4 regions of the Pseudobacillus sp. 179-B 2D1 NHS genome follow, and region 1 is predicted to be linked to each of the others. Evidence: riboswitches for the same ligand, from Rfam matches in the RefSeq annotation. Region 1 holds a riboswitch; each other region holds the start of a gene.
What was found. Region 1 has a riboswitch for cyclic di-GMP ahead of ACH0BF_RS13210 (anti-repressor SinI family protein). Riboswitches for the same ligand answer to the same signal wherever they lie in the genome.

Region 1 (5,015 bases):
GAGTTTGTAGCCCACCGTTTTTCAGAGGAGGTTGTGACGGACCGATTGATTTCCACTTATACAAAAGCAGATAACTATTAAAAAACGGAACGGGGGAACGATGAATGCAGCTAATCTTATTATCCGGTGGGTCGGGAAAACGCTTATGGCCCTTATCAAACGATTCGAGATCAAAACAATTTTTACAGGTGCTTGCTAATGAAGACGGCCATATGGAGTCGATGGTGCAAAGAGTATGGCGGCAGCTTGGTCACGTGGGTTTACAGCAATCAACCATGATTGCTACAAGCAAATCTCAAGTAGATATGATACAAAGTCAATTAGGTTCGCATGTGCCGCTTATTACTGAACCGGAGAGAAGAGACACATTTTCCGCTATTGCTTTAGCAGCTGTATATTTGTATTGCATAAAGGGGGTTAGCTTACAAGAAGTAATTGGTGTACTTCCCGTTGATCCATTTGTTGAGGACCGTTTTTTCCATGAAGTGGAACGGTTGGAAGAAACATTGATAACTTCTGAGGCAGACCTTGCTTTAATAGGTGTAAAGCCGACATTCCCTTCAGAAAAGTATGGTTACATTTTACCTAAAATTGAGGACATTCAACGGGCTTATATGGAAGTAAGCCATTTTAAAGAAAAGCCGTCTGCATTACAAGCAGCTGGCTTAATAGAACAGCACGCTTTATGGAACGCAGGAGTTTTTGCATTTAAGCTTGAATACATTTTATCTATCCTTGAAGAAAAGGGCTTGCCTATCCATTACGAGGAGTTATACAAACAGTATTCGCTTCTGCCAAAAAAGTCATTTGATTATGAAGTCGTTGAAAAAACAAAAAAAATAGTAACGGTTCCTTATAACGGTTATTGGAAAGATCTTGGAACGTGGAATACACTAACAGAAGAAATGTGCACAAATCAAATGGGCGATGGAGTAATCAGTCAAGATTGCACAAATACTCATATGATTAATGAGCTGGGAATACCAGTTACTGTAGTCGGTGTGACGGATCTTATCATTGCAGCGAGTCCCGACGGTATTCTCGTATCGGATAAAAATAAAAGCCCGAGGGTTAAGACATTGCTTGATGGAATTCAGAAGCGGCCAATGTATGAGGAGAGACGCTGGGGTTGGTATCGCGTGCTCGATTATACGAAAGTGGAGGACGAAGCGGAGGTATTAACCAAGCGGGTTTGCATAAAAGCTACCAAGAATTTAAGTTATCAAAAGCATCGTTTTCGCAGTGAAGTCTGGACAATTATTAAAGGAAAAGGAGAATTTGCTTTAAATGGCTTAATTTATTCTGTGAAAGCGGGAGATGTGCTTCATATTCCAGTTGGAGCAGAACATGGGTTGAAGGCAATCACAGATTTGGAATTTATCGAAGTGCAATCAGGTTCTAATTTAGTAGAAGAGGACATATACCGCATTTACATGGACTGGTATGAAGTCGTGCAGCATTGCAATAAAGTAGTAAGTTGAATAAGAAGGCAAAATTGATGCTAGAGAAGAATATGCACATTAGATGGCTGCCTATTATTTTTCTATTTGGAGCAGTTAGTTTCTATTTGCTGATAGGTTTGCGGGGGTGGGGAGAGCCCGACCTTGAACAGACGAATCGTGCATCCCGGGAACAAGTTGTAGAAGTAGAAGATTTTACAACAGATGAAAGAGGAACAGCAGACGATTATTCAAAGGCGATTCAACAGGCCATTGATTTTTGTGTTACATACAAAAAAGAAAAAGTAATGTTTAGAGCAAACAAAAAGTATGTCGTCCAGTCAGGCTTTACTGTCAAAGAAGGCGTGAAACTGGAGTTTGGCCAAAATTCTATATTGGTGGTTAAGGGAAATGAGCGTGTGATAACCGTTGAGAAGGATGCCGTCATTATAAATGGAACCGTGCAAATCGTAGATCCTGATTTTCAGTCGGAAGTTATTTTTTTAAAAGGCACGGACCGCTTCGATGCCACAAATAGGACCCGTATTGAAAACATGGCGATTATCAACAAAAGTGAAAGTTACAAAGGAACGGGTCTTTCTCTTTATGCTAAGGGTCCGTGGCACAACATTAGCTTTGTTCATTTTGAAAATATTTCTATAGTGGGCTTCCAAACAGGCATTCAACTAAAAGCCGAAAATCCTAAAGATGAGACTTACAGTTGGATTAATGCCAATCGTTTTGAAAATGTGTCATTGGATGATTGTGTTTTTGGCATCCGGTTAGTAGGTTCAATCAGCATTCCAAATGAGTGCTCAGGCAATTATTTTACAGGGCTGCAAGTACAACTGACCGAACATACAGAGCAATTCATAAAGGCGGATGGTTCATATAATAAATTTGAGGGCATGGTTTGGGATGTGCAGCGTATCAGGCATTCTGCGCCGCTCGTAGTGCTTACAGCTGAAACAGAAAATAATCAATTAGATCTAAATATAGCAGATGAATGGATCAACGATCGTGGTCAGAAAAATAGTTACTGAGAAAAAAAGTGTCTGTTTATTCCGTCGAAAGAAGTGATAAAATGTTTTACTAAAACTAATGCAAACAACTCAATCCAGGTGCTAAAATTTAAGTAGAATAAAACTTTTCTTTTTCTTGCAAAGGCGAATATCAAATCATAGAAAAAGGCAAACTTATTGAAAAATAAGGACGCAAAGCTTCAGGTCTAAGGGGAAATACGCTATGACGGCTGGGCTGCCGATATTCTAGGAGGATTTTCTTATGAAAGAAGACCAAGTCTCAGTGGACAGGGAATGGATTGTTTTAATAAAAGAAGCAAAAGAGCTAGGAATCTCTCTTCAGGAAGTGAGGGATTTTTTGAAAAGCGGCCGGTTTGAGGGGACAAGTTTTAGGCTTGCCTGAAGATGACTCTAATGGGGGACATTCCGGTGAAGCGGTCAGATCTAAATAAGCAGAAAATAGTTGAATAGAGCCCTAATAAAAACTACAGCATTACGAAAGAAGTTTGACATGCGGGATCAATTGCCTATCGTTATTTCTGAATTTTCTGCTTGTTTGTTAAAGGAAGGCAAGTGAAAAAGCCCCGTTAAAAGAGAACTTATTTATCGGGACTATTAGACTTCTGCCATTTTTGAAACTCAAGAAATTGTTTAAACTGTTCTTTGCTGATCCCGGATTCCATTGCTTCTTTGGCCAGTTCGAGCCATTCAGTATCAATTTCTTTAATAGGATTGTCACCTTCGTCTATTAATTTCTCTACACTCACATTTAATACCGAGGCAACTTTATGCAGAAATTGAATAGAAGGATTTAATTGTATTTGGCGTTCCACTGAAGAGACGTATGATTTTGCTACTCCGGCTCGATTTGCCAATTCAGTCAACGAAAGTCCTTTAGACATTCTAAGCTCACGGATTCTTTCCCCTATAGACATTATGATCACCCTTAAAATATGCTGAAAACCGAATTATACAGATTTATTTTAACATGATACCGCTTAAAAGAACAAAGCCCTTATTAAAAGTAATGGAGCATTTATGATCAGTTACAGCAGGACTGGGCTGAAATTACACAAAAACATGAGAGAAGCGACTCACTCATATTGTTTCCACAACGTACTATCTTCTTATCTGATGCTCATCGGTAAAGGAGCATTTATATGTGAAAAGATGTGTTTGGCAACAGACTGAAACCTTTTGACAGTCAAGGGAAGAACGGCAGTAAATAGCTTGAATGGCTTCTCACACGGGTGAGGGGCTTTTCTTTATGACTAAAAAAGAGTTTGCTGGTAGCTCTCTAGCTCGTACAATCAATTGGACCTGTCTTTGCCACAGGTTAAGACTTTTCCTCGTAAGGATAAAATGTGACATTCTTCCCTTTCATTAGATATATTAGCTAGGGAATAATCAACATTAACAAGTAAAATTTAACTCCTATTACGATTTTGAAGAGTAGGATGGATAGACTTGTCGGCTAACATAAGAGACCGCCTCGTTTTTATTGACTCATCCATTGTTTACCAAAGGTGTATCGTTATGTATAATCAATAACATTGGGTAATGTAAGGAGGAATACTTTTTGAAAAGACTAGCTGTATTTTGTGGATCAAGTAATGGAGCTTCTGATCTTTATATTGAAGGAGCAAAAACTTTAGGAAAAGAGCTTGCTAAGCGCCAAATCGAGCTTGTATACGGAGGCGCAAGTGTAGGAGTAATGGGAGCGGTAGCTGATGCTGTTTTGGAAGCGGGCGGTCATGTCATTGGAGTGATGCCAAGCTTTCTTGATGAAAGAGAAATTTCTCATAAACACTTATCTCAGCTAATTGTTGTTGAATCCATGCATGAGAGAAAGGCTAAGATGGCCGAATTAGCGGACGGATTTATTGCCTTACCGGGCGGACCAGGAACATTAGAGGAATTTTTTGAAATTTTCACATGGGCTCAGTTAGGACTACATCAAAAACCATGCGGCCTTTTGAATATCAATAATTATTACACCCCGCTTGTCACCTTGTTCAATCATATGACAGAAGAACAGTTTTTACAGGAAAAATACCGTTCTATGGCCCTTGTAGACACTGATCCGGCGGGTTTGCTTCATCAGTTTAATACATATCAGCCGCCTTCAGTGAAAACCTATATTACAAAATCTCAAAGCTAACTAAAAATGTTGAAAATCCCATCGTTTGTAGGGGTAGTCACTTAGCCCATAAAGGGCATTAGAAGGCTTTTAAAACTTAATAACTAGCTATAAAAGGGTTTGACCAACAAAGCGCAAGGAATCCCCGCTCAGCCAGCTGCCAGAGATGACTGATAGTTAAAAAGCCCCCTGTTTAATGGGTGATTAGACTGAGAAATGGCGATTAATCGATAACAGGCAAGGATAAAATTGATTCTAGTATAAAGTTGCTAGTTTTTCGGTAACCGACAACAACCTATGGTAGTCTAGATAGCAGAAGCAGGTTATTAAATCTGAAATAAATTAGAGGGAAAACATGAAAAAGGATATGAAGACACGGCAGACTATTCTTAAGGCTGCCCTTGAATGCTTTAG
Region 2 (5,015 bases), on a different contig from region 1:
GATTGACGATCTGGTTCAATAAATGCTATGAACCAAGGGATATGCTTCATGACAAGTATAAAATGATGCAACCAGATTACCGAAGACTACGATGTCAAGAACAAAGAAAGAATTAACCGTTTACCTTCCTAGTGCTCTTTTTCTTAACCAGCCCCCTTCTTACTTCAAATAGGTCTACTTACACTCTTTAACTTGTCTTCCTCCTAAAACAAATGGTAATATAGACGCAGTTATAATGTCGCTTAAAGGAGGTTTTTGCATGCTTTCTGATTCGGAATTGGTAATATTTATCAAAGAACTAGGCAAATTAATAGATGAGTATTACGATTGCCCAAAAGAAGCTATCCGAAAAGAGATTCATCAAGATATTCTATTGCTATGTTCTGTTATTAATTATGAAAATACTGATTATTATTCTTAAGTTCCTTTCCCCGTTCTTCTGCACAAAAGGTTTTGTTACTTTTTATTTTTTTCAACTTATATAAACACCCTTAATTCTTACTACCTCTTATGGCAGTTCCCCACCTTTATAACCTTTCATAGACGCACTCTATGATTATTCTTTAGCACTCCCTTATGCACTACAGATAAATGAAGGGTATTCTTGCCAAGAAAAGAGTCGATTGATGCTCTTTCTTCTTCAGTGTAAAGTCCAATTCTTCATATAATCTCATCTACCGTACAATTGATCTTTTCTCTACTGACATGAAATAGTATGATTTAATTGATTCATTCGCATTCTTTATGAAATATGCTAAATAAAAAAAGCAAACGGGTGTTAATGACCCATTTGCTTTTTTATTTTATCTACTTTAACAAGTATAATTAGGAAGCATTGGCTGCTGCGGAAATCTCCGCTTCCCAATCATCTTGAATGTCTTCATTATCTAGCACAAGATTATAAATCTTCCATTTTCCGTCCATGCCTTTTTTCAAATAAGCCGTTCCTGAAGCATCCACGTTCATACTGAAAGATAAATCTGGTGACGAGAATGATACTTTATACTTTAGATTATCCATCCGAACTTTTGCAAAGCGTTTATTGACAGTTACAGGATTGATCTCATGAGTGCCAATTTGCTCAATAGTAAAAGTGCCTCCCATATCCTCTATGTCACCCGGTAATTCTACCGTGTCAAGCGATTCCGATAAATAATAGCCTGTCGCTGTATCCTGATAAAGAGCTTTAAGCCCGGCTGTATTTTGCTCTTTCATTAATCGCATTTCTTCTTGAACGTTGCGATTCACAACTGTCTTGATTGCTGTTTGATCGGCCTCGCTCCCCGCTTCTTGATGAAGCGCCCGGTCAATCATAGCAATCGCTTGGCCTCGGGTAGCTAAATCATGGGGCTTAAATGTATCACCGTATCCTTGAATAATCCCGTTTGCAGCAGATTTTACAATCGCCTCATAAGCAAAGTTTGTAGGCGGGACATCTTTAAATGTCTTCGTTGGTGCTTTAAAAGCCACTGTATTGCTGAATGCCCGGTAAATCATTGCTGCCATTTGGTCACGCGTAATATGCGCATCCGGGTTAAACTTTCCATTAGATCCACCAGCAACGATCCCATGGCTACTTGCGATACGCACCGGCTCATAATACCATTTAGAAGCTTTCACATCAGGGAATTCTTTTACATTCGTTCCAGTCTTCAAAGATAAAGCACTTACTAAAATCTTTGTGAACTGTGCGCGGTTAATTTTTTCCTCTGGACGAATACTTATGTACGAGTAATCGTATATTTCGCCATCTTCTTCAATTGTTTCGGACTCGACGTATCCATCAACAATATCAGAGTAAACAAACCGTTCAATTGAATCATAAAACCGATGGTTTGGACCGACGTCCGAAATATCATAGCGCTCTACAGGCTTTATAGCCGCTGAAGCACTTGAAGAAAACAATAATCCAAATGACAATCCTAAAATTGGTAAAATCTTAAATGACTTCAAATTTTTATCCTCGCTTCTAATAGTTTCTGTGATTGAGACTTATATTATAGCTTTCTAACAAAAATTACAATATAATTTTTTACTTTTATTGAAAAATATTTATTTCCACAAAAAGGATATAATTCAATAAAAAAACCACCTTATGGGTAGTAGGAAATACCTAGTTGTTCTTCAGCTCATATAATCAATAGCTAGGCTGTCTTTTTTGTTAGTTATCTAGCTAATCAAAGTGATCCGCCGCTTACAAAAAATGGTGAAATTATCCTTTCATATCTCAAATTCCCTCTGTGCGCCTTTATAGAAGAACCGTATGAAAACATGATTTACCTTTGTTCAAATGAATATGGCACTCACTTCATGTGGCTTTCTTATAGTAATGATCAACCTGAAAGTCTATCCTAGCAGTCGGTGTTTTTTATTTTTGCACACTTTCTGCCCAATAAATGATCTCTTCATCAGAATGACTTTTCTTTTACATCATCGTGCGGTGGTTTAAAAAACATGTTGATACCTAGCGGTTTTGCTAATGTTTGTTAGTCATTCACATTTTTATCCATAATTGGATTGATAAAAAAGAACGTTTGTTCTAAACTGGAATAAGTATACGGAGGTGTAATGATGAGGCCTGGTCTTACAAGATATATAACTAGTCAAGATTTTAAAAATTTTTATTGGCTGAAGGAAGAATTGCGATTATGCTGCAGAGAGAATGGGATAAGCGCATCCGGTTCGAAAATAGAACTTTCAGCTAGAATTGAAATGTTTCTTGAGACGGGGAAAGTAGAGAAGCCGCTCAGAAAACTAACGGTTCGCTCAAACCCCAACAAACAAAGATCGTTAAGTTTGGATACGGTCATTACCGAAAACCATCGCTGCAGCCAAGACGTTAGAGCTTTTTTCAAGTCAGCGATTAGTCCGAAGTTCCGTTTTTCTACATATATTCAACATTACTTTAAAAATAATATAGGAAAAACATATCGTGATGTGGTAAAGGCTTGGCACGAGGAAGAAGAGTGCAAGAAAGACTCACCATATAAGAAACAAATTGCCCCCCAATTTGAATATAACCAATTTATCCGCGACTTCTTCGCTGATCCAAAAAATAAAACAAAAAGTCATAAAGACGCGGTTAACGCTTGGAATGATATTAAAAAGCTTCCCGGGAGTAATAAGTATATTTCTAACCGTTAAACGTTGGGACGCTTACGGCTAATAAGCGCATCATAGTCTGCTTGTCTTTTCTTGAGACACGTCGGTTCCACAGTATCTTTATCGCATAAAAAAAACCAGCAAGAATGCTGGCGGTTGAACTAGACAGGTTTATTCTTTAACAAATCTTGCAGCTTTTTCTCTGCTTTTTCAAAATCCATGGATAACGCAGTTAAAAACTCAAGGATATCATTTCGCTTTGACATTTCTCTTAAAGAAAAAAATACAGCTGGTTTGTTAACTTTAAGAACCGTCATTATCTCTGTTGTCGGCAAAGGCAACGGAGATTTTATCCGTAGAAAAGATCGTAAAAAAACAATAAAATCAAATGCTGAATCAGGAGTATCCGAATAACTTTCCATCAGGCTGTAAAATCTTTTAATGCTCGTTCTTAACTCTTCATTTTGCATCATTAGTCCCTACCTTTAATTGGATTCACCAAATAGGACCATCATTTTCCCCTTTGGCAGCCCGGCTATCATAATTAAAAATCTTAGACCCGCGGCTTTGCGTCCTTACCTTTCGATAAGTTTGCCTTTATCATTAGGAATCACTTTATCAAACTACCAATAAAGCGATCACAATATCATAAGAAGAATATAGGAAATTATACCCTGAGTCAATATACCTTATGGCGCAATTAATTACCATTTTATTGCTCTGATATAAATTTACCTTCTCTCGATATAATTTATTTTTCAAAAGGAAATTTATGTATACTTTATTGCTTATAAACGACTCCTCTTTCTTTCTCTTGCTGATGAAAAAAAGCATCTGATTAGTTAATCAAATGCTTTTTCTTATTGCTCTGTTTAACTGATAACGGTTGCTTAATCCTTTAACCAATAAAAAAGTTCCTCATGTTTGTATACCTGTTCTGTTTCTAAAATAATTTCAGGCAATAAGACGTCCAGAGTATTCATTAATGAGTGTAGAGCCTGCTGAACCGTACCTTTCTCGAATTGATCCAGCGGCTCAGACAACTCATCCTCATCTAGAACGAAACAGCTTCCATTTGGAAGAGCCAGGACATCAATGATCAAGTCTTCAAAAGAGAGGATTTGACCGGTTATCTGTGTGTTCTTGACAATGTTAAAGTAAGAACCTAAGTAATTTCCCTCGCCATCCCTCCAAACATACGCATTGTACGGTCGATCTTTCCAATAGTAAGCAATCGTATAGCTGCCCTTAGGAATCGTTAATGATGTTTTCTCTGCCGTCATTGTAAACGACTCCTTTATTTTATGAAAAAGGACGATTTTTTGATCTTGCGCCTTCAATAGTTTGCAAACATGTTCAACAATGGTGGAATCATATCGTATCTTTCTTTCTATTATTTTATTAGCATATTGATTAATGGATGTATTTAGATGAATCATCGTTTAGTTTCTCCTTCTATCTCATGCTCTTGATCAGACCTATGTTCTGGTCCATTGTATCATCAAAAAGCAGCAATTTTTATCCATTTCGCTTCAGATTTACAAAGACCGAAGAACAACGAGGAAGAGAATGAGCAGTAAGAAATTAAGAAGAATGAAAAGCCTAAAGCCTTCCTTATTTCCTTTAGAAGGCTTTAGGCTTTATTGTGAAACCATGTTAACTGACGCTTTCCAATCAAACGGACCCGCGATTTTAAATTGAACGACTCCTTCCGTGTAGAGAGTTGTACTTTCTAAAGGGACGAATAAAAAAGAAATGATCTTCTGCTCATACTTTCTTGTAAGTATCTAATCGCAGAAATACATTGGAAGTGTTCGAAAGAGAGGATAGAAAACTGAATGAATGGCATGATTACTTTTAAATTAAAGCGTAAAGCAGCGAATGCGTCAGCGAACGAGGAAATGTTTCAAATT
Region 3 (5,015 bases), on a different contig from region 1:
CAGCAATCGCTGTAATCACCTCATTAATTCTCCTAATCTCACTTGAGCTTTCGCTAAGTTCTTTAATCGAAACTCCTAACCCTGTAACATTTTCATTGATGGAATTCATCTGTTGCATAACTTTTTCAATCGACTGCTTTCCCTCAGAGGACATATCAGACGTTTGGGAAACTTTTTGTGACACTTGCTCAGCATGAACAGTGATTTTCTCTGCATAACCTGCCATCTCATTAATAATTTTTGTGCTCTCTTCCACACTTCTTAATTGGCGGCTTGATCCTTTAGCCAATTCTTCAATATTAGTAGATACGCTCTCGCCAGCGCGGCTGCTTTGTTCGGCGCTTGCGCTTAATTCTTCAGAAGAAGCCGCAACCAACTCAGATGTTTCGCTCACTGTTTTAATAATTTGCTTTAAGCCATTAATCATGTTGTTAAAAGAGGACACCAGCTGGCCGATTTCATCTTTAGAGCGATAGTTTCCTTCAACCGTAAAGTCTCCGTCTTCCGCCCTGGACATTAAAGATTGGATTTGTTTGATCGGATTGACGATAATTTTCGTAATCATGAGCCCAATGAAAATCGAAATAACGATTCCCAACAAACTAACTGTAATTAAGATCAGCCTAGCTGTTCCCAATTTCTCGTTGTTTTTCTCTTTAATTCTCTTCGCTAATTGCTCATTGTAATCTTGAAGGTCATTAATTGCCTGATTGATTTGCTGGCGTTTCTGAGAAGCTTCTCGATTATAAAGAGCATATGCCTGATCGTTCTTATTTTGAGCAGCCAAATCAAGCACTTTTTGCCTCAGCTCTCGAAATTCAAGCAATCTTTTCTGAAAAACTGCTAATCCTTCTTTCTCTTCGGAGGATAATTCTGTTTTTTTGTATTGCTCCATCCATGCATTATTTTCCTTTATTGCTCGATTAATGCTATTCATCAACTCTTCGTATTTGGCCGGGTCCTTAGTGACCATAATTTCCAAGGTGAAAGCATCGATTGCACGGTTATTGGCATTTATCCTCCCAAGCCAATCAAGCGGCTGCAAGTGCTCCTTATACATTATCTCTGAACCATGAGCCATCTCTTTCATATTTTTATATCCCACTACACCGACAATGCTTGTAATAACAGCAAAGAGAATAATCAGGGTTAATAATTTCTGTGATATCTTCAAATCATGTAGAATCTTCATTGTCTAGCCCCTTTTTTGTAAAGTTTTTATTAAGTTATATCGGACATTTATCATCTAAATATAGAGCTAGTCTCGTCTATAAAAAAAATTTTTTTGGGAATGTTTAAAACATGACACAAATTCAGTAAAAGACATCTAAAACAACTAAAAAAACGCAACTAGAAAAGTTGCGCTTGATATTTTCATGACTGCCATGCCATCCAGCTTTGCAAGGAATGAATAGAGAAACCTTCAAAACTTGAAAGATTGCCGTAATAAGACTTAACGATCGCTAATTGCTCCCACATATATGTCTCGCCTTCTTCAGAAAAAGAAACAAAGTCAGCTTCCGTGGAAGGAACTGTTTCCACTCCAACAGAAACTTTTTTATTCTTTGCTGCAGCGTTATTCATCTCATTTCGAACGAGCTCCATTATTCCGTTCGGGCTGCCAGCAGTATCCCGATAAGCCATAATGGTAATGGCATCCGTATTTGCAATGACCCACTCTGATAGCTTTCCTTTTCCTAAAGTGTTGCTGTAATTTTTTTCATCAAACCAAAATGGAATATCTACTGCAAGAGGCAGACCTAAGCGCTGGGCGGATTGATGGGCCTCTATCAAAAGTGTTTGATAAGCTAAAACTGTTTTTTTATATTGACTGTTCCATCCCTCATATAAATACGGTTCCACATCTAAATGAATTCCCTTAAACTTTTCTTCCGGCAATGCTTTCACCTGGTAATTGGTTACCCAGGAGAAAAAACTTCGCTGCTGGGCAAGCCCCTTGCTGGAAACCCAGGAAGGAGCACCGTCCAGCGCATGCACTTGAATTCCTTTTGCTGCTGCCTGTTTAATAAATTCTTTATAATGCTCTGTTGAAATGCTCTGATCAATCTGCAAATATACTCGTCCCACTTGACGATCCTGCATAAACGCAAGCAGTTTATCTTTGCTTGTAACAATTTCCTGTGTATCCCATAGCCAAGTTGACCGCGGCTCCGTCACTTCATTTGCTGCCGCTCTGTCACTTGTCATCAGAAATACTGCACTTCCTGCCATGAATGCCATCACTATCAACAAACACACATTCTTTACGCTGTACACACCGTTCTCCCCCTTTTGTTGAAAGCCATTGCTCTTCAATGCTGAGGAGAATGGCAGCCCGGCGGCCATACAGTCTCTGCTGCTTAGGTCCGTAGCTTTGCGTCCCTGCCTTTCGCCAGGTTTGCCTTTTACACCTTTATTATCGGTGGAGAAGAAAGGAATGTTTAAGAAATGTAGCAAAAGCAATTAGTTATCTAAAACTCACTGTGTGACACCCACTTTAGACAAGCTCTGTGCCTAGAGGAGGCGACTTTCGCAACGGCTCTTCCCGATGATTGTCTAGTTTCTGATCCCCCCCTATTTGCTGCTCCACCTCCCGGAGGATGTCGGCAAGTGGCGTAACAACCCCCTTATCGTCTTTGTATGCAACATGTTGAGGTTTAAAATGTACAGGCGACTCTAAGCCGGCAGCTGCTGCAAGACGGAATAATCCTTCCCGAAGGGTGATCAAATAGTTGGCTGTCCGGTATTTTTTCTCATCAATGACAAGTGCTTTTTGTAGATCTGGATCAGTGGTGGCCACTCCAACCGGACAAATATTCGATTGACACTTCAATGTTTGAATGCATCCTACTGTAATCATGAATCCACGCGCAATATTAACGAGATCAGCCCCCATCGCAAGAGCAATTGCAATCCGGTCAGGGGTAAACAGCTTGCCGGAAGCGATAATCTTTACCCGGTCACGCACCCCATATTTCTGAAGAGTAGCTACAAGAATAGGCAAAGCGGATTTAATCGGCAACCCTACACTGTCAATCAGTTCCTGGTACGAAGCTCCTGTGCCCCCTTCTCCTCCGTCCACTGTAATAAAATCAGGTCCTTTTCCGGTTTCCTTCATATATTTAACCAATTCTTCTACACTGTTATTGCTGCCGACGACAATCTTCATTCCCACTGGTTTCCCAGTATGGTGGCGAATTTTCTCAATGAATTCACATATGGAGGGCACATCGCTAAATTCCCGAAAACGGTTTGGACTATCAATTGATTTATAAGGTTCAACTTTACGTATAGCGGCAATTTCGGGTGTTACTTTTTCGGCATCAATATGTCCGCCTCGCGCCTTTGCCCCTTGTGCCAATTTGATCTCAAACGCTTTAATTTGCGGAATTTCACTCTTTTTCTTTAATTCTTCCCAGTCGACTGCTCCTTGTTTATCCCGTATGCCAAATAAACCAGGACCGATCTGCATAATAATATCGACTCCGCCTTTTAAGTGATAAGGGGATAATCCGCCTTCTCCCGTGTTCATCCAAGATCCTTTTCCTAAAGCTAACCCTTCGGATAAAGCGGTAATAGCCTTGTCTCCCAATGATCCATAACTCATGGCTGACATGCCAATCTGTCCTTTTAAAATAAACGGATGCTTAGTAGTTGGGCCAATCACCACAGCCTCCTCATCATCCAGCAAATAAGCGAGTGCCTCTTCATCCTCCCGCTTTTCCTCTCTTTGCATAAAAAGAGGATCTTTTAATAAAATATATTTTTTTGTTAACACTTTTTCTTTTCTGTCTACTTTCAGTTCCTCTGTCAGCTTCGGAAACATATCATTTCGTATGAAAAATCCCTCTTCCTCAAAGTCACGTTTTGATCCAAATCCGACAACATCACGGCTGTATTTTGCACTTTTAACAATATGTTCGTAATCCTCTCTAGAGAAAGGCCGGCCTTCCGTATCACTATTGAACCAATATTGTCTCATTTCCGGTCCAATCTTCTCAAAAAAATAACGAATTCTTCCAAGAAGTGGGTAATTCCTTAAAATGGAGTGGCTTTTCTGATTCCGATCAAATAACATCATATACACTAGAAAAGAAATAAATATAATGAAAATAACGGCCAGCAGCACGGATCCTAAAATAATTAAAAAATCTGCAAGGTTCATTATTATTCCTCCAATTTATGACGGTTCAGGTTTCCTTAATTTGCACGTACGTCGAGGAATATATGCAGGGAAGAGAATTTCATCAGACGCTTGTTATTTCAGTAAAGAAAAGAGCCTCCGAAAATGGACCATTCCCATGTTTTTTCGGAAGCTCTTTTATATTAATTGTTATTTATTAGCGACAGCGTTATCACGTAAAAAAGCAGCCCCAGCAATGCCTGGCTCAGTCATCTCAAAAGGATTTAAAATAAGCTCAATCTCTTCTTCTGTTAAAATTCCCTGCTGCAAGCACAATTCACGAACCGATTTTCCGCTCGCGATCGCTTCTTTGGCAATTTGTGCAGCTGTTTCATATCCAATATGAGGATTGACCGCTGTAATGATTCCCACACTTTTTTCTACGTATTCTTCCAAGCGAGCCACATTGGCCTCAATGCCAGAAAGACAACGGTCTGTAAAGGTACGGAATCCATTCTCCATGATATTGATAGATTGAAGTAAATTAAAAACTAACACAGGTTCCATAACGTTCAACTCAAACTGTCCTGCTTCAGAAGCTAAACAAATCGTGTGATCATTACCTATCACTTGAAAAGCGATTTGATTGATCACTTCTGCCATGACCGGATTGACCTTTCCAGGCATAATCGATGAGCCAGGCTGACGTGCCGGCAGGCTAATCTCAGCAAGCCCTGCGCGCGGACCCGAAGCCATCAACCGAAGATCATTGGCAATCTTAGACATATTAATCATACAAATTTTTAATGCGGCAGACACTTCCGTATACGCATCCGTATTTTGAGTGGCATCAACAAGGTGTCTCGCACTCATTAAAGGAAATCCGCTCAAT
Region 4 (5,015 bases), on a different contig from region 1:
TGGCAATTCGAGCATTCCGAGATACATTTTCAAAAATGGTTGGCTGCACATAAAAACCGCTGGCAAGCTCTTCATTCGCTGCCATCTCGCCTCCGCACAGAAGAGTCGCTTCTTTCTTGCCAGCTTCTATCATAGCTAGCACGCCGTCTCTTTGGTTTTTTGATACTGCCGGTCCCATAAATGAATCTGCTTCAAGGGGATTTCCCACTTTTAATTCTTTCGTACGTTCAACTAAACGATCACGAAATGCTTCATAGATTCCCTCTTCGACAATCACACGACTCGTTGCCGTACATTTTTGTCCGGTAGATTTAAAAGCGCCATTTATAGCAATACTCACAGCTTTTTCTACATCAGCATCTGCGAGTACGATCAATGGGTTTTTTCCACCCATTTCTAACTGCGCCTTTTTCCCATTTGCTGTTGCTTGATTTTGAATTTGCAAACCAACCTGATTAGAGCCGGTGAAAGAAATAGCTTTGATTCCCGGGTTTTCTACAAGCTCATTGCCGACTACCGACCCTCTTCCGAATACACAGTTTACAACACCCGCTGGCATCCCAGCTTCGTCAAAGGCTTTCATGACGTGATAAACAGACTTCGGAGTAAGATCTGCTGGCTTAATCACTATTGTGTTTCCATAAATAAGAGCTGGTGCGAGTTTCCAAACTGGAATAGCGATTGGAAAGTTCCAAGGAGTAATTAATGCAATTGGGCCAAGTGGGACACGGTTCGTATATAAAAGTGTGTCTGCATTGGCAGATGGAATCACGTCACCGATTGGCTGAAGACCTTCTGCTGCGTAATACTCTAGAATACTAATGGCACGCTGTGTCTCTCCAATTGATTCTGCAAGTGTTTTACCTTCTTCAAGCGCCAAGTCCCGCCCTACTTCTTCTATATTTTCACTTAAGATCGCTGCTGCCTTACGCAGATAGGATGCCCGTGTTTGGGAAGAGCATTTTTTCCATGACAAAAACGCTTCCTTCGCTGCTGCTACTGCTTCTTGAACATCCTCTTTTGAGCTAGAAGGAAATTCCCCTAGAATTTCTCCATTATGAGGACTTGTATTTTCTTTGTATTCCCCTGTAATTGGTTCTTTCCACTGTCCATTAATGTAATTTAAATAACGCATTGTTTCTCCTCCTCTTTCAACAATAATCACTTATACTGCTTTATCAAAAAAGCAATCGGGCATCTGTTCCTATCAGTTTGTCTATCTATCGTTCACTCGCAAATGAGTGGCAATGTTTCCCCAGACTATGCCGAAAAGTGAGAGGGAATGCGGATTCTACATTTGGTAAAAGTGTCGTGAATAGTGGAACTTTTTTTAGTTTAGCATATTTTCAGTTATTAGAAATAGCGAAATGGTTGTCTTGCAATCAAATGTTAGATGATTTTTCAGAGACCTGTACTTCATTCTGATTTCCTTCCTCTTCAGCTATGTATGAGCTTTTTAAAAGGAATGCTTTTATTAAGATAAACCGTCTCACCATGTAAAAGAATTAACTCTTTTCTTCAATATTCGCAATTAATTTTTGCGCCTCTTGCTTTAAGGTCACTTTATCCACTTTTCCTTGAACTAAAGGAATATCTTCCAAAATAAAAATCTTATCCGGAACCTTGAAACTGGCCAAACGGTCTCTACAATAATTGTAAATCTCGCTTAATGGAATTTCTTTCTTTTTGATAATAAAAGCAATGACTTGTTCGCCAAAGATGGCATGAGGCATTCCTAAAACCGCTGCTTTTTCTACTGCTTCATGCTTCGTTAGCATTTGTTCAATTTCGCCCCGGATAACCTGTTGTCCGCCTTTCTTGATCATATCTTTTTTTCGACCAACGACTTTAATTTTTTGCTCACTCGTGATTTTCGCCAAATCTCCTGTACTAAACCAGCCTTCTTTATACAGTTCTTCTGTTAGCTCCGGGCATTTATAATAGCCAAGAAATTTACAAGGTGTTTTAAAATGTAATTCACCTACGCCTTCTTTGGATAGATTCTCCAAATTATACGCCACTCCAGGTGTTAACGACCATTCTACTCCCTCCCGAATATCAGACTCTGTGTACATAAGGGCTCCTAATTCCGAGAGACCATACATACTAGTGATTTTACAATGATGTAAGGGGTCAAGTCCTTCAAAAAATTCGGCCGTAATCATTTCCCCAGCCAAGCTTACTTCCGTTAGCGATTTAAGCACAGATATATCACTAACTTTGTCAAACATACATAAAGCTTTGAATAACGAAGGACTGGTCACTAGTTTATTCGCAGGATTCCACTTCATTAGTTTTAAAATTGCCGGAAAACTAAATGATTCAGTAGCAACAATCGTGATTTGAGAATGAAGCCCCGCCAGCAGCCAGCAAAGCCCATACAACACCGATGTTGGAACCACCAGGAAAACCTTGTCTTCTTTTGAGAGGCTAGCCCCCTTAGTTAGTGCCCTTTCGGCAAACTCAAAAAAGGCTCTATCAACTATTATTCCCTTTGGTGTTCCCGTGCTGCCGGATGTGCACCCGATGATGTAAGGCGAGTGGTCCGCTTCCCTTCGTTTTGGTTTCCCAGCAATGATCTCCGTTTTCCATTCATGACCATCGGCTGATTCAATGATCGCAACCTCCTCACCCACAGAGCCTGCCCATGCCCGCACAGTTTTTTCTAAATAGAAACCGTTGTGTTCCTTGACTGTAAAGACGATATGCGGATCAATAAAGGATAGGATTTGAGTTAAATCTTCTTTTCTTAAGAGTGGGCTTATCGGGACAACTGTTCCGCCTAACTTGTTCACCGTGAGTAAGATACTTAAAAAAGTAGCCACCCCTGGTACAATGATCGCTACTTTTTTCCCTTTGATATCACCCATATCTTTCAAAATTGAATGATATTCTTTGACACTTTTCTTTAGGTCTCCTAACGTGTACGTCCCTGTTTGTGTAATTAGAGCTCTTTTAGATAAATCTGCTTCTTCACAAAAAATCCAATTATATAAATCCGTCATACGGACCTTCCTTTCGTAAGAAAACGTGCCATCTTTTCTAACATGTATAGCATGTATCAAAAAGAATGAACGCTGCTTTCAATTTCCTTTAAATTTAGACCATCAAGCACATTAGACAACTCTTGTTTTACGTTGAATTTTTATTAGTAACATAAGTTTTAAGCAAGCTTTCTATAATTAACTTTAACAGAGCAGCTTAACAAAGAGGGCGCCTTTTAAAAAAACATATTTTTTGATGCTTCGATAAATAGTTGCATGAACGCTTCTATTCTTAGAGAGTTTTTGTTAACTTATCTATTAAAAATTAAATTCCCTCTTAATATTCCGCATCTTCCCCCTACAATTTAGTGAAAGTCATACAAAAAGGCCTGCCAAAGATTGGCAGGCCTTTTTGTATCAGGGTACTCTCATAAAGAGCATCCCTGATTTTTGCCCAATCCTCTTTCTGTAACCAGGAGGCCATAGCTAAAAAATAACCGCAGGCCCTTAGCTTTGCGTCCTTATCTCTGGACAAGCTTTCCATCCTCGTTTGTAAATACAGCTTATTCCTGACAAATCTTAAGTCACAGAGCCTTCTCATGGTTATGATAATCGTTCTAAAAGTAAATGTAAACATCAATGTATAAATTAACCATTTCTTGTTCATATTTGACGAAAAGACCAATTATAGTTATTGCTTACTTCATATTTCTTCGTAGCAAGCTCTTTTATCATCGACGCTCACTTAGCTTATAAGCCCCCAAAATACATAGGCTCTTTCATTAACATTCATTAACGAGTGATGAATGGTAGAAAGAATGAAAAACTCCGGTACGTCTTCTCAGCCTATGAGTGAGCAGTTTCCTGCACACTCTCTTTTCCCTTTACTTTGTCAATCTTATCGATGAACATTTGAAACACTTTTTTCTTTTCTTCCAAATCCTTGATTTCTTCCTTTAGCTGATTAAACCTCTTTTCAAAAGGGGTATGATAAAGCTCACGGATATTGCGAATAATGTCTTCGTTAATTGTTGACTGAATCACTTGTTTAGTGATGCTGAATTTATAAGAATACACCTGTAGTTCCCGCTTGATTTCCTCGTATTCCTTATCTATATCTTTTAACAATTCGCCAATCTCGCGTTTCCATTCTTCTAAAGACTTCTTTACATGTTCCTCCATGTGTGGACTCCTTTATCCGTCATAGTATGTATCTTATTTATTGCTACCTTTCATTGTAGCAATTGAACTTTTCATCTTCTTTTCTATGAAATTACATGGAAATAAAAAATGAGTAACATCTTTTATTTTTTACCGTAACAGAAAAAAAGATTGCTGTATTTTCTTAAATCTTTTTCCTTCTATAGTAGAATGGACCCCTTATCTTGTTCTTTATTTTCTGTTACGATTAATCGGTAGATGAAAAACTATCATATTATGGAAGATTACAAAAATCATAGGAAGTTTTTTGAAAGAAAGGAGTCTATTATGAGAAAACTAACTGCGTTTTTCCTCACTCTTTTGTTGGTTCTCCCGATTATACCCTCTCCCTCTGCCGCAGATGACATCAGCGGTGCATTAGAAAAAGAAATGAGAGCGATGGTTGAGAAAGGAATTGTCTCTGGCTACGGAGAAGGACGCTATGCCCCAAAGGAAAAAGTAACAAGAGGACAATTCGCTGCTTTCTTAGCGCGAGCTCTTCATTTAAGTGGCGGAACGACAACATTTTCTGATGTTCCCCCTACATTAACACTGGCACCAAGCATCAATGCAGCAGCCCAAGCAGGGATCATTTCTGGTTATTCAAACGGGAAATTCGGTCCTGATGACTTTATCAACCGGGAACAAATGTCCGTCATGATCGACAATTCGCTTGATTTTCTTAAAGTATCGAAAATAAGAGGATCGCTTGATTTTACTGACGCCAATGAAATCACCTCCTCTATGTTCCGGTTAGCTATTGCTCACATGGTAGGACTTAATATTACCGCTGGCATTCCAAATGTTGATAAAAACAATAACAATCTCGGA

Region 2: it holds a riboswitch for cyclic di-GMP, as region 1 does, so the genes downstream of both, ACH0BF_RS23720 (hypothetical protein) here and ACH0BF_RS13210 (anti-repressor SinI family protein) in region 1, are expected to answer to the same signal.
Region 3: it holds a riboswitch for cyclic di-GMP, as region 1 does, so the genes downstream of both, ACH0BF_RS03575 (amidase) here and ACH0BF_RS13210 (anti-repressor SinI family protein) in region 1, are expected to answer to the same signal.
Region 4: it holds a riboswitch for cyclic di-GMP, as region 1 does, so the genes downstream of both, ACH0BF_RS03540 (class I adenylate-forming enzyme family protein) here and ACH0BF_RS13210 (anti-repressor SinI family protein) in region 1, are expected to answer to the same signal.

The regions. Positions count from the first base shown of each region.
Region 1 covers NZ_JBIQDP010000012.1:30,419-35,433, reverse strand. The annotation lists gene ACH0BF_RS13225 (glycosyltransferase) at 1-81, shown strand, start outside; gene ACH0BF_RS13220 (sugar phosphate nucleotidyltransferase) at 105-1,481, shown strand; gene ACH0BF_RS13215 (hypothetical protein) at 1,499-2,482, shown strand; cyclic di-GMP riboswitch class I at 2,619-2,704, shown strand; gene ACH0BF_RS13210 (anti-repressor SinI family protein) at 2,724-2,864, shown strand; gene ACH0BF_RS13205 (helix-turn-helix domain-containing protein) at 3,061-3,396, opposite strand; gene ACH0BF_RS13200 (LOG family protein) at 4,041-4,622, shown strand; gene ACH0BF_RS13195 (TetR/AcrR family transcriptional regulator) at 4,957-5,015, shown strand, end outside.
Region 2 covers NZ_JBIQDP010000041.1:17,374-22,388, forward strand. The annotation lists gene ACH0BF_RS23705 (hypothetical protein) at 260-421, shown strand; gene ACH0BF_RS23710 (S-layer homology domain-containing protein) at 826-1,953, opposite strand; gene ACH0BF_RS23715 (DUF6434 domain-containing protein) at 2,572-3,144, shown strand; gene ACH0BF_RS23720 (hypothetical protein) at 3,264-3,575, opposite strand; cyclic di-GMP riboswitch class I at 3,625-3,708, opposite strand; gene ACH0BF_RS23725 (DUF402 domain-containing protein) at 3,993-4,541, opposite strand.
Region 3 covers NZ_JBIQDP010000002.1:251,039-256,053, forward strand. The annotation lists gene ACH0BF_RS03570 (methyl-accepting chemotaxis protein) at 1-1,192, opposite strand, end outside; gene ACH0BF_RS03575 (amidase) at 1,375-2,277, opposite strand; cyclic di-GMP riboswitch class I at 2,327-2,413, opposite strand; gene ACH0BF_RS03580 (FMN-binding glutamate synthase family protein) at 2,498-4,165, opposite strand; gene aspA (aspartate ammonia-lyase) at 4,334-5,015, opposite strand, start outside.
Region 4 covers NZ_JBIQDP010000002.1:240,503-245,517, forward strand. The annotation lists gene ACH0BF_RS03535 (aldehyde dehydrogenase family protein) at 1-1,135, opposite strand, end outside; gene ACH0BF_RS03540 (class I adenylate-forming enzyme family protein) at 1,506-3,005, opposite strand; cyclic di-GMP riboswitch class I at 3,449-3,536, opposite strand; gene ACH0BF_RS03545 (hypothetical protein) at 3,831-4,166, opposite strand; gene ACH0BF_RS03550 (S-layer homology domain-containing protein) at 4,473-5,015, shown strand, end outside.